One region of the Arthrobacter sp. SLBN-112 genome, then DNA from elsewhere that is predicted to be linked to it. Evidence: riboswitches for the same ligand, from Rfam matches in the RefSeq annotation. Region 1 holds a riboswitch; each other region holds the start of a gene.
What was found. A riboswitch is a leader RNA that binds a small molecule or an ion and turns the genes downstream of it on or off. The one in region 1 is predicted to bind thiamine pyrophosphate.

Region 2: another riboswitch for thiamine pyrophosphate. It lies ahead of thiO (glycine oxidase ThiO); the one in region 1 lies ahead of thiC (phosphomethylpyrimidine synthase ThiC).
Region 3: another riboswitch for thiamine pyrophosphate. It lies ahead of QF050_RS05365 (ECF transporter S component); the one in region 1 lies ahead of thiC (phosphomethylpyrimidine synthase ThiC).

What each region holds. Positions count from the first base shown of each region.
Region 1 covers NZ_JAUSXY010000001.1:2,620,507-2,623,776, forward strand. The annotation lists gene thiC (phosphomethylpyrimidine synthase ThiC) at 1-1,342, opposite strand, end outside; TPP riboswitch at 1,338-1,445, opposite strand; gene QF050_RS12285 (amidohydrolase family protein) at 1,526-2,608, shown strand; gene QF050_RS12290 (VOC family protein) at 2,709-3,270, shown strand, end outside.
Region 2 covers NZ_JAUSXY010000001.1:2,286,021-2,289,290, reverse strand. The annotation lists gene QF050_RS10820 (thiazole synthase) at 1-51, opposite strand, end outside; gene thiS (sulfur carrier protein ThiS) at 56-292, opposite strand; partial or broken gene thiO (glycine oxidase ThiO) at 289-1,579, opposite strand; TPP riboswitch at 1,574-1,693, opposite strand; gene thiE (thiamine phosphate synthase) at 1,727-2,413, shown strand; partial or broken gene QF050_RS10800 (RNB domain-containing ribonuclease) at 2,443-3,270, shown strand, end outside.
Region 3 covers NZ_JAUSXY010000001.1:1,153,983-1,157,252, reverse strand. The annotation lists gene QF050_RS05370 (ATP-binding cassette domain-containing protein) at 1-1,010, opposite strand, end outside; gene QF050_RS05365 (ECF transporter S component) at 1,010-1,633, opposite strand; TPP riboswitch at 1,700-1,839, opposite strand; gene QF050_RS05360 (iron-containing redox enzyme family protein) at 2,216-3,270, shown strand, end outside.

The DNA of each region.
Region 1 (3,270 bases):
AGGTGATGTGGTCATAGCCGGGCGCAATATCGGTCACCAACGGCCCCAGCGTGTAGAACGGCGCGCCCTTGCACAGCTCCTGCTGCCGCTCCACGTTTTCCCGGACCAGGTGGAACGGCACGTGGCCGGGGCCTTCCACCATGACCTGCACGTCGAACTCCCAGGCGCGCTGCGTGAGTTCGGCGAGGGTGTCGAGTTCGGCGAACTGGGCAGCGTCGTTGGCGTCCGCCGTCGACCCGGGGCGCAAACCGTCGCCCAGGGAGAACGCGACGTCGTACTTGGCGAAGATTTCGCAGAGTTCGTCAAAGTGCGTGTAGAGGAAGTTTTCCTGGTGGTGGGCCAGGCACCAGCCGGCCATGATGGAGCCGCCGCGCGAGACGATGCCCGTCACCCGGTTGGCCGTGAGCGGGACGTACCGCAGCAGCACACCGGCGTGGATGGTCATGTAGTCCACGCCCTGTTCGCACTGCTCAATGACGGTGTCCCGGAAGATTTCCCAAGTCAGCGCGTTGGCCTCGCCGTTGACTTTTTCCAGCGCCTGGTAGATCGGGACGGTTCCAATCGGGACGGGGGAGTTGCGGATGATCCATTCCCTGGTGGTGTGGATGTCGTCGCCCGTGGACAGGTCCATGACCGTGTCGGCGCCCCACTGGGTGGCCCACTGGAGCTTGTCAACCTCCTCTGCGATGGAGCTCGTCACCGCCGAGTTGCCGATGTTGGCGTTGATCTTCACCAGGAAGGCCTTGCCGATGATCATCGGCTCGGACTCGGGGTGGTTAATGTTGTTCGGGATGATGGCGCGCCCGGCGGCAACCTCGCTCCTGACCAGTTCCACGTCGCAGTTCTCCCGCAGCGCCACAAAGCGCATTTCCTGCGTGATGATGCCCTGCCGGGCGTAGTGCATTTGGGTCACCGTCCTGCCGTCGACGGCGCGGCGGGGCACCGGCCGGGCGCCCTTCCACTCCGCGGAGGCTGCACCGCGGCGCACGGCCGAGCGTCCGTCGTCGAGCAGGTTGCGTTCCCTGCCGCTGTAGGCTTCCGTGTCCCCGCGCGCCTCGATCCACTCGGCGCGGAAGGGTTGCAGGCCGCGCACGGGATCACTGCCTGGGCCGGCCGTCCGGTAGGTCCGGAAGGGAGGGTTCGGCCGGCCGTTCGGCGATGGCTCGAGGGCGATTTCCGTCACCGGGACCCGGATTCCGGAAGCGGCATCGTCGATCCAGGCCAGGGAATGCGACTTCAGGGACTGCGTCACCTGCGGCGTGGATCCGGTGCCGGGGGCGCCGGCAGAATCGGAACCGGACAGCGTGCGGGCAGGGTTCAACTGGGTGTTTTGTGTACTCAAGGGAATACTCACTTCCTTCGCCGGCATTACCCGGACAGGTTCAACGGTCGCAGACTGCGTCAGCCCGATCTCAGCCCGTGCAAGGGCACCCGTGTGGTCAGCAACGAAGCTACCACAGCCCTCCGGAAGTCCGTTGTAACAATCGATGATGCTAGCCTGACCGGGCAACGAAAGGATGCCCGGATGGCTGGAATCATTCACTTTCGCGGACCCGTCCTGGCTGCGCCGGACCGGGTGCGGCATGGACTCTGGTCGGTGGACGGCAGGCTCACCTTCCACCGGCCCGCCACGCCACCTGACCGGGTGCTTGACGGCTGGGTGCTGCCGGGCTTCGCGGACGCCCACTGCCACATCGGGCTGGGCCCGGCCGGTCCGGTGGAGGCCGCCGTGGCGCAGGAACAAGCTTTGGCCGACGTCAACGCCGGGACACTCCTGGTCCGTGATGCGGGCTCGCCCGCCGATACCCGCTGGATGCAGGGCGGCAAGGAATTCCCGGTGCTGATCCGCGCCGGAAGGCACATCGCCCGGACCCGCCGCTACCTGCGCGGCTTCGCCCACGAAGTCGAACCCGAGGGCCTCGTTGAGGCCGTGCGCAAGCAGGCCCGGGACGGGGATGGCTGGGTCAAACTGGTGGGGGACTGGATCGACCGCGGCGCCGGGGACCTGGCGCCCTCCTTTCCCGCCGCCGTCGTCCGTGACGCCGTCCGTGCGGCGCATGACGAAGGCGCACGGGTGACGGCCCACTGCTTCGCCGAGGACACCCTGGACCAGATGCTCGACGCCGGCATTGACTGCATCGAGCACGCCACCGGGCTGCTGCCACGCCACCTGCCCCGGTTCGCCGAACAAGGCGTGCCGATCGTGCCCACCCTCATCAATATCGCCACGTTCCCGGACATTGCCGCGCAGGCGGAACCAAAGTTTCCACGCTATGCAGCCCACATGCGCTCCCTCTGGGAGCGGAGGCTGGAGCGCGTGGCGCAGGCCCATGCTGCGGGCGTGCGCATCTTCGCCGGAACAGACGCCGGCAGCGTCATCCGCCATGGCCGGATCGCGGACGAAATCCTCGCCCTGCACTTCGCGGGGCTGCCGATGGCGGCAGCGTTGGATGCGGCGTGCTGGGCGGCCCGCCGCTGGCTCGGAGCGGACGGCCTGGAAGAAGGGGCGCGCGCCGACGTCATCGTGTGCCGTGAAGATCCACGGGCGGTCCCGGAGACCATCAGCAGACTGGATCACGTGGTGCTCTGCGGCCGCATCATCCGCTGATCGAAAGTGCGGCGCAGGACTTGGAATAAATTGAAGCTTCAAGTAATTTTAATGTGTGACAGGCCGCCATCGGGACGGCCGCCAGCACAAGGAGCCTCCAATGACCGCAGCAGCCAACAGCCAGGACCTGCTTCCTGCCGACCTCGCCATGGGCACGGTGATGCTCAAGGTGGGGGACATGAAGGTCATGACCGACTACTACCAGCGCGCACTGGGCCTCGAGGTGGTGGCTGAACGGGACGGTGGACTGTACCTGGGCCGTCTTGGCCGCCCCCTGGTCCATCTGGCCCCCGCGCCCGGCTTGAACCTGCCCGGCAGGGGAGAGGCCGGCCTGTTCCATACCGCACTCCTGTTTGAGGACCAGGCCTCCCTCGCTGCCACCATCGCCACCGCGGCGCAGTACGAGCCGATGTCCTTCACCGGCAGCGCCGACCACCTGGTCAGCGAGGCCTTCTACTTCACCGACCCTGAAGGCAACGGCATCGAGCTGTACTGGGACCGCCCGCGCAGCAACTGGTCCTGGAACGGGACGGACGTGGTGATGGACAGCCTGGCGCTGCCCCCGCAGCGCTACCTGGAGCAACACCTCACGGAGGAATCGCTCGAAGGCCAGCGCGTGACGGCCGCCGGCGTAGGCCACGTCCACCTTCAGGTGGGCGACG
Region 2 (3,270 bases), 330 kb from region 1:
GTCATCGGCGTCGGCCTTGCTTGCGGTGTTGATGGTGCCGGTTTCGGTCATGGTGTCAGCCTCCCTGTACTGCTGTGACGAGTTCGATGTCGTCGCCGTCGGCGAGCGCGGTGCCGAACCATTGGCTGCGCGGCACCACCTGGGCGTTGTGCGCGACGGCGACACCCAGTTTCCTGCCGTCCGCCGCCTGGCCATTGGGAGCCAGCGGCCGCCCGGTCACCTGGCTGACGAGCGTGGTGATAGAGGCGCCGTCTGCCACCGTATGCGGGTTTCCGTTGAGGGTGATATTCACGCTGTCTCCTTCATGTGGGGGCTTGGGGCGGCAGCCGCCGGCCTGGAAAAACGGTCCGGGCTGAACGGCGCCCAGCGGGGATCGGCGGCGCCGTCGAGCAACGCCGTGCAGATGGCCGCGGCAGCGGGGGTGAGCAGCACCCCGTGCCGGAAGAACCCGGTGGCGATGATGAGCCCCGGGACGTGCCCGTCCCCGGGATCGCGGGATCCCGGGGACACCGCCACCCGGCCCAGCAAGGGTGCATTGTCGGGGGTCCCGGGCCGGGCCCGTGCGGTGCACTCCAGGAGTTCGAGTTCGGCGACGGCGGGAACCAGCGCCTGGGCGTCCCGGAGCAGCTGGTACACGCTGCCCGCGCTCACGGCGTCGGAGAGCGCGTCCTCCCGCTGGGAGGCTCCAATGACCACTGTGCCGTCCTGCCGGGGGACGATGTACACCGGGATCCCGTGGACAAGCCCGCGCACCGTGGCGGTCACCAGGGGGCGCAGGTGCTGCGGCACGGAAAGGCGCAGGATGTCGCCGTGCACTGGCCGCAGCGGCAGTTCAAGGCCATCGGGCAGGCCGTCAAGGGATCCTGCGTGCAGGCCGTTGGCCACCACCGTTTCCCCCGCAACCACAGTGCCGCCACCGGCAAGGCGCACCCCAGCCACCGCCCCGCCCTCCCACAGCAGCCCGGCCGCGCGTTCCGGTACGGCATACCCGTCACCGGCACCGGCAACCGCCAGTTCCGGGGTTGCGCGCGCCGCTCCGGCGAGGGCCAGGCGCAGGGACGCTATCAGGCGCCTCGGGTCCACCTGGTGGTCGGCCGGGGTGTCCAGCGCGCACGAGATCGCGGGACTCAGCAGTGGTTCGCGGCCGCGGGCTTCGCGCACGGTCAGCGGTTCGACTTCAAGGCCGTTGGCCTGCTGGACGGCACGCAGGTCCATCAATGCCCTCCGGTCTGCGGCGTCGATGCCCACGGCGAGAGGTCGGCGTCGTCAGGTATCCGGTCCCGGCACCGGCCGCGGTGGCGACGCCGGCGGCGAACCCCGGCCAACGCGATGATGCCTCGGTCATGAGGTCCAGGAGGTCCTCTTCCTGGTAATGCAGCTCGCTGACGGGGGCCAGCATGCCGGCAGCGGCCCAGCTGGCGCCGGCGCCGGGCGCGTCATCGATGAGCACGACGGACCGCCCGGACCGCTGGATTTCCCAGGCGATTCCGTGTCCCACCACTCCCGCGCCGATGACGGCGACGTCGGCCCGGATGGCATCGCCGGCGGACCCGGCGAGGGCGTTGCTCGCGGTAGGCATGGTGTGGTTCCTTCCCTACGCCGGTATTAGCCGGATCAGGTCAAGCGGTCGGCTCTGACGCCCTCTCAGCCCGGTGCTTTGTGACAGCTGCCGCGGGCTCCCGCAGTACCACCCCAGTTTAGAGGAACTAGGCTGGCAGGCATGAATATGTCCCCCTCATCTGTTCCTGCCCTCGAGGCGGCCCGCCTGTACCTCTGCACGGATGCGCGGCGGGACCGCGGCGACTTTGCCCGGTTCGTGGATGCCGCGTTCGCCGGCGGCGTGGACATCATCCAGTTGCGCGACAAGTCCATCGAGGCTGCAGAGGAACTGGACCTGCTGGCGGTCTTGAAGGAGACGGCGGTGCGCCATGGGCGGCTGTGGGCCGTCAATGACCGCGCGGACATCGCGGTTTTGTCCGGGGCACCGGTATTCCACATCGGCCAGAAGGACCTTCCGTTGGCGGCGGCCCGGACGCTGGTCAACGGCAACGCAGCCATCGGGCTCTCCAGCCACAGCCCCGACCAGGTGGATGCCGCCCTCACAGCAGCTGCCGGCCCTTCCCACCTGGACTACTTTTGTGTGGGCCCCGTCTGGGCCACGCCCACCAAACCCGGCCGGACCGCCGTCGGGCTGGAATTGGTGAAGTACGCCGCCCAAGCTTCCATGGAGGCGTCAGACCCGGTGCCGTGGTTCGCCATCGGCGGCATCGACCACGGGAACGTGCACCAGGTGGCGGAGGCGGGTGCCCGCAGGATCGTAGTGGTCCGCGCCGTTACCGAAGCCCCGGATCCCGCGGCCGCTGCCGCTTCCCTGCTCGACGCGCTGGACGCCGCCGCACCCGGGCCTGCATAATCCCAGGACTTGGAGTTACGCTGACTTTTGTGTCACATCATCGGTTGGCTCCCAATGTCCGCGACCATCAAAACGCCCTGGAAGAGGCTCTGGGTTCGTTGCGGACAGAACTCGAACTGCCGGGCCCCTATCCGGAAGCGGCCCTGGAAGACGCACGCGCCGCCGTGGCATCGCTGAAGCTGCCGGCCTATGACCTGACCGCTGTCGCGTTCGTGACCATTGACCCGGCCTCGTCCACGGACCTGGACCAGGCCGTGTTCATCGAACCGGGCGGGAGCGGCTACCGCGTACTGTACGCGATTGCCGATGTACCAGCCTTCGTTGCACCGGGAGGTGCGCTGGATGCCGAAACCAGGCGCCGCGGACAAACGTTCTACGCTCCGGACGGCCGTATTCCGTTGCACCCGGAAGTAATCAGTGAAGGTGCCGGGAGCCTGCTTCCGGGCCAGGAGTGTTCGGCCTTCGTCTGGGATTTCACGCTCGACGCCGACGCGGAAGTTTTGTCAGTTGGCGTCCGGCGGGCGCGGATCCGCAGCCGCGACAAGCTCAGTTACAAGGGTGCGCAAACCGACCTGGACGCCGGCACGGCTCCCCCGGTGCTGGAACTACTCCGGGAGGTAGGCCGGAAACGGGTTGCGCTGGAGCGGGGACGCGGGGGCGCCAGCCTCAATATGCCCGAGCAGGAAATCGTGCAGTTGCCCGACGGCGGCTACCGGATTGATGCGGTCCCGCAACTTCCCGTGGAGGATTGGAATGCGCAGATCTCGCTGATGACGGGTATGGCTGCCGCCAACCTCATGTTGGAGGGAAAGGTGGGCATCCTGCGCACCATGCCGGCCCCGGGATGAACGGTCGCT
Region 3 (3,270 bases), 1.5 Mb from region 1:
AACGTTGATTTCCCGGCGCCGTTGGGGCCCGTGACGGCCAGAGCCTGGCCGGCCCTGACCTGCGCGGCAACACCCTCCTGGACCGGAACCGGCGGGATTTTCCGGAAGCCTTTGCGGCGGGGACGCTCGCGGGAGACGCCGAGGTCTTCGGCTGCCAGCAGGAGGTTGCCGGTTCCGGCGGCCGGGACGTCCGCCCGGCGGCGGGTTGCCGGCACGTACCCCGGCACCCACACCCCGGCGGCCGTCAGCATGGCCCGGGCTTCGCTGAGCACCCGGTCCGGGGGCCCGTCCAGGAGCACGGCGGGATCCGAGGCGGAGCCCGGCTGCAGGACCACGATCCGGTCCACCAGGTCCTTCCACACGGAGACCCGGTGCTCCACCACCACCAGGGTGGCTCCGGTCTTGTCCAGGCAGCGCGCCACGGCGTCGCGGACCTCCAGCACGCCGTCCGGGTCCAGGTTGGCGGTGGGTTCGTCCAGCAGGATCAGCCCCGGGCGCATCGCGAGGATGCCGGCCAGCGCCAGGCGCTGTTTCTGGCCGCCGGAGAGGGCCGACGTCGGGTGGTCCAGCGGGAGGTGGGACAGCCCGACGTCGGCAAGCGCCTCGTGCACGCGCGCCCAGATGGCGTCGCGGGGCACGGCAAGGTTCTCGGCGCCGAAGGCGACGTCGTCCCCGACCCGGGAGAGGACCACCTGCGTCTCCGGGTCCTGCTGCATGAGGCCGGACCGGCCGCGCCTGTCCCGGGGCCGGGCGCCGTCAACCAGCAATGAACCGGACTCGTCCGCGTCGCCGGCCTCGCCGTCGTCGTTGATATCACCCAGCACCCCGGCGAGGGCATGCAGCAGCGTTGACTTCCCGGCACCCGAGGGACCGAGCAGGAGCACCCGCTCGCCGGGGCTGATGTCCAGGTCGAGGGCATGGACGGCAGGTTTTGCCCGGCCGGCATGCCGCCAGCCCCAGCCCCGGGCCGTGACGGCGGCGGGGCGGACGGCGCCCTGGGCTGGTGCCATCAGGAGAAGACAGGCTCCGTAGCGGCCTTGCGGGACGCGAAGGAGCTCAGCACGCCGGTGCGCGCCAGCCCGCGCGTGGCGAGCCAGGACAGGGCACCGGCGAGGATGGCACCGGAGACGGTGGTCAACACGATGTAGGCCAGCTTGTCCGCACCGGAGTAGGCGATATTCCAGCCCCACGGCGCGAACGAGTCATTCAGTCCGCAGAAGAATCCAGCCGCGGCGCCGGCCAGCAGGGATACGGGCAGGTTGAACTTGCGGTACACGAAGATGGCGAAGATGATTTCGGCGCCGAGGCCCTGGATGAAGCCGGAGAAGAGAACCGAGGCGCCGTACTGGGAACCCATGAGGAGTTCCCCGGTGGCGGCCACGGTTTCACAGAACAGGGCGGCACCGGGCTTGCGGATGATGAGCATCCCCAGCACGCCGGGAATCATCCAGCCACCCGCCAGCAGCCCAGTCAGGGGCGGGTAGGCGGCGTTCATGGGGGCAGACAGCGCGGCTGCTCCCTGGTCCCATGCCCAGAAAATGACGCCGCCCGCGATGGCCACCAGCGCGGCGACGACGATGTCCACGACGCGCCAGGACTTACTGGTGGTCTTCTTGATTGCTGCAGTACTCATGTGATCCTCCTGGGAAACAGGAGGGGAAAGTGGACCCGGCTGACGGCTGTTGCCGTGCAGCCGCGGCACTTTGAGAACTCGACTCCCTTGCGCCGGTACTAACCGGATCAGGTTCGAGGGTCTGCGGCTGTTCCGCACTCTCAGCGCCCACCTGCGGTTCCTGGCAAGCCAGGTTGTCCGACGGCGGCGCTCCCCTGTCGTTATTGGTGTTGTTGTTCGTTGGGTAAGGCTTTTGATTGCCCTTCCGGGCGTGGTCAAGTTTACACCTGGCAGGGGTGGATAGCGGGCTGTGAGCGCCATTCCACCGGATGTGACAGGATACGATCCGGATTCGGCGGGCGCCCAGCCGGAGGGCTCGCTGGAACCGAGCCCCGCCAGAATGCCGTCCGGTTGCCTACCCCTATTGAGCGCTGCCTGCCCGGGCGCCAGTGGACCTGCAGGAGCCTCTGCGCAAAGCCTGCTTAGGTTTTATTAGTAACCATGCTTACTATATTGTTTCCCGGGTTTCGAGAGGACAGGGCATGGGAGTCACCATGGCGGTCCGGCGTTCGTTCCCGTCCCCGCGGCAGGCCAAGGAGCACCATGAGAATCCCGGACACCAGAGGCCCCCTCACCAGCGCCCTGTTCACAGTCCTGGCCCAGGCACCGGGTGCCGCAGGGACGGAGCTGGACCGGCTCTACCGCCTGGCGGCGCGGCAGGTGGCCGGCACCGGTGACATCATTGGGGACGAGGACATCCAACTGGCACTCTTTTGCCTCTACGAGCTCCATTACTCCGGCCTGGACAGCGTCTCGGACAACTGGGAGTGGGAGCCGGCGTTGATCAGGGTCCGGCAGCTGGTCGAGGAACCGTTCGAGGCGGCCCTCCGCGCTGCCGCACACCAGGCGGCCGGAGACTTCGAACTGCCCGACCGCGGCGCCATAACCAGCGACGAAGTAGCCGACGTCCTGTTCGGCCTCGCCGCCATGGACACCGGTCCCAGCCTCTCCCGCTACGTTGCCAGGAAGGCAAGCCTGGAGCAGCTCCGGGAATTCCTGGTCCACAAGTCGGTGTACCAGCTGAAGGAAGCCGATCCGCACACATGGGCCATTCCGCGGCTCAGCGGACGGCCCAAGGCGGCCTTGGTGGAAATCCAGGCGGACGAATACGGTGGCGGCCGGCCCGAGCGGATGCACAGCGCGCTGTTCGCCCGGACCATGCGCGGCCTGGGCCTCGACGACAGGTACGGCGCCTACGTTGATGCCGTCCCCGCAGTCTCCCTCGCCACCGTTAACCTCATGTCGCTCTGCGGCCTGAACCGGCGGCTCCGGGGTGCCATCACCGGCCACCTGGCGATCTACGAAATGACGTCCTCCCAGCCCAACCGGTTCTACGGTAACGGATTCCGCCGGCACGGTTTCGGCGCCGAGGTTACCCACTACTTCGATGAGCATGTGGAGGCAGACGCCGTCCATGAACAGATCGCAGGCCGTGACCTCGCCGGCGGCCTGGTCGAGGCCGAGCCGCACCTCCTCGCGGACGTCCTGTTTGGGGCGAGTGCCGTCATGGCCCTCGACAGCAGGCTGTCCACCCACCTGATGTCCTCGTGGGAGGCCGGGGCATCATCGCTGCGGACGGCCGTAGCGGCGGCAGCATG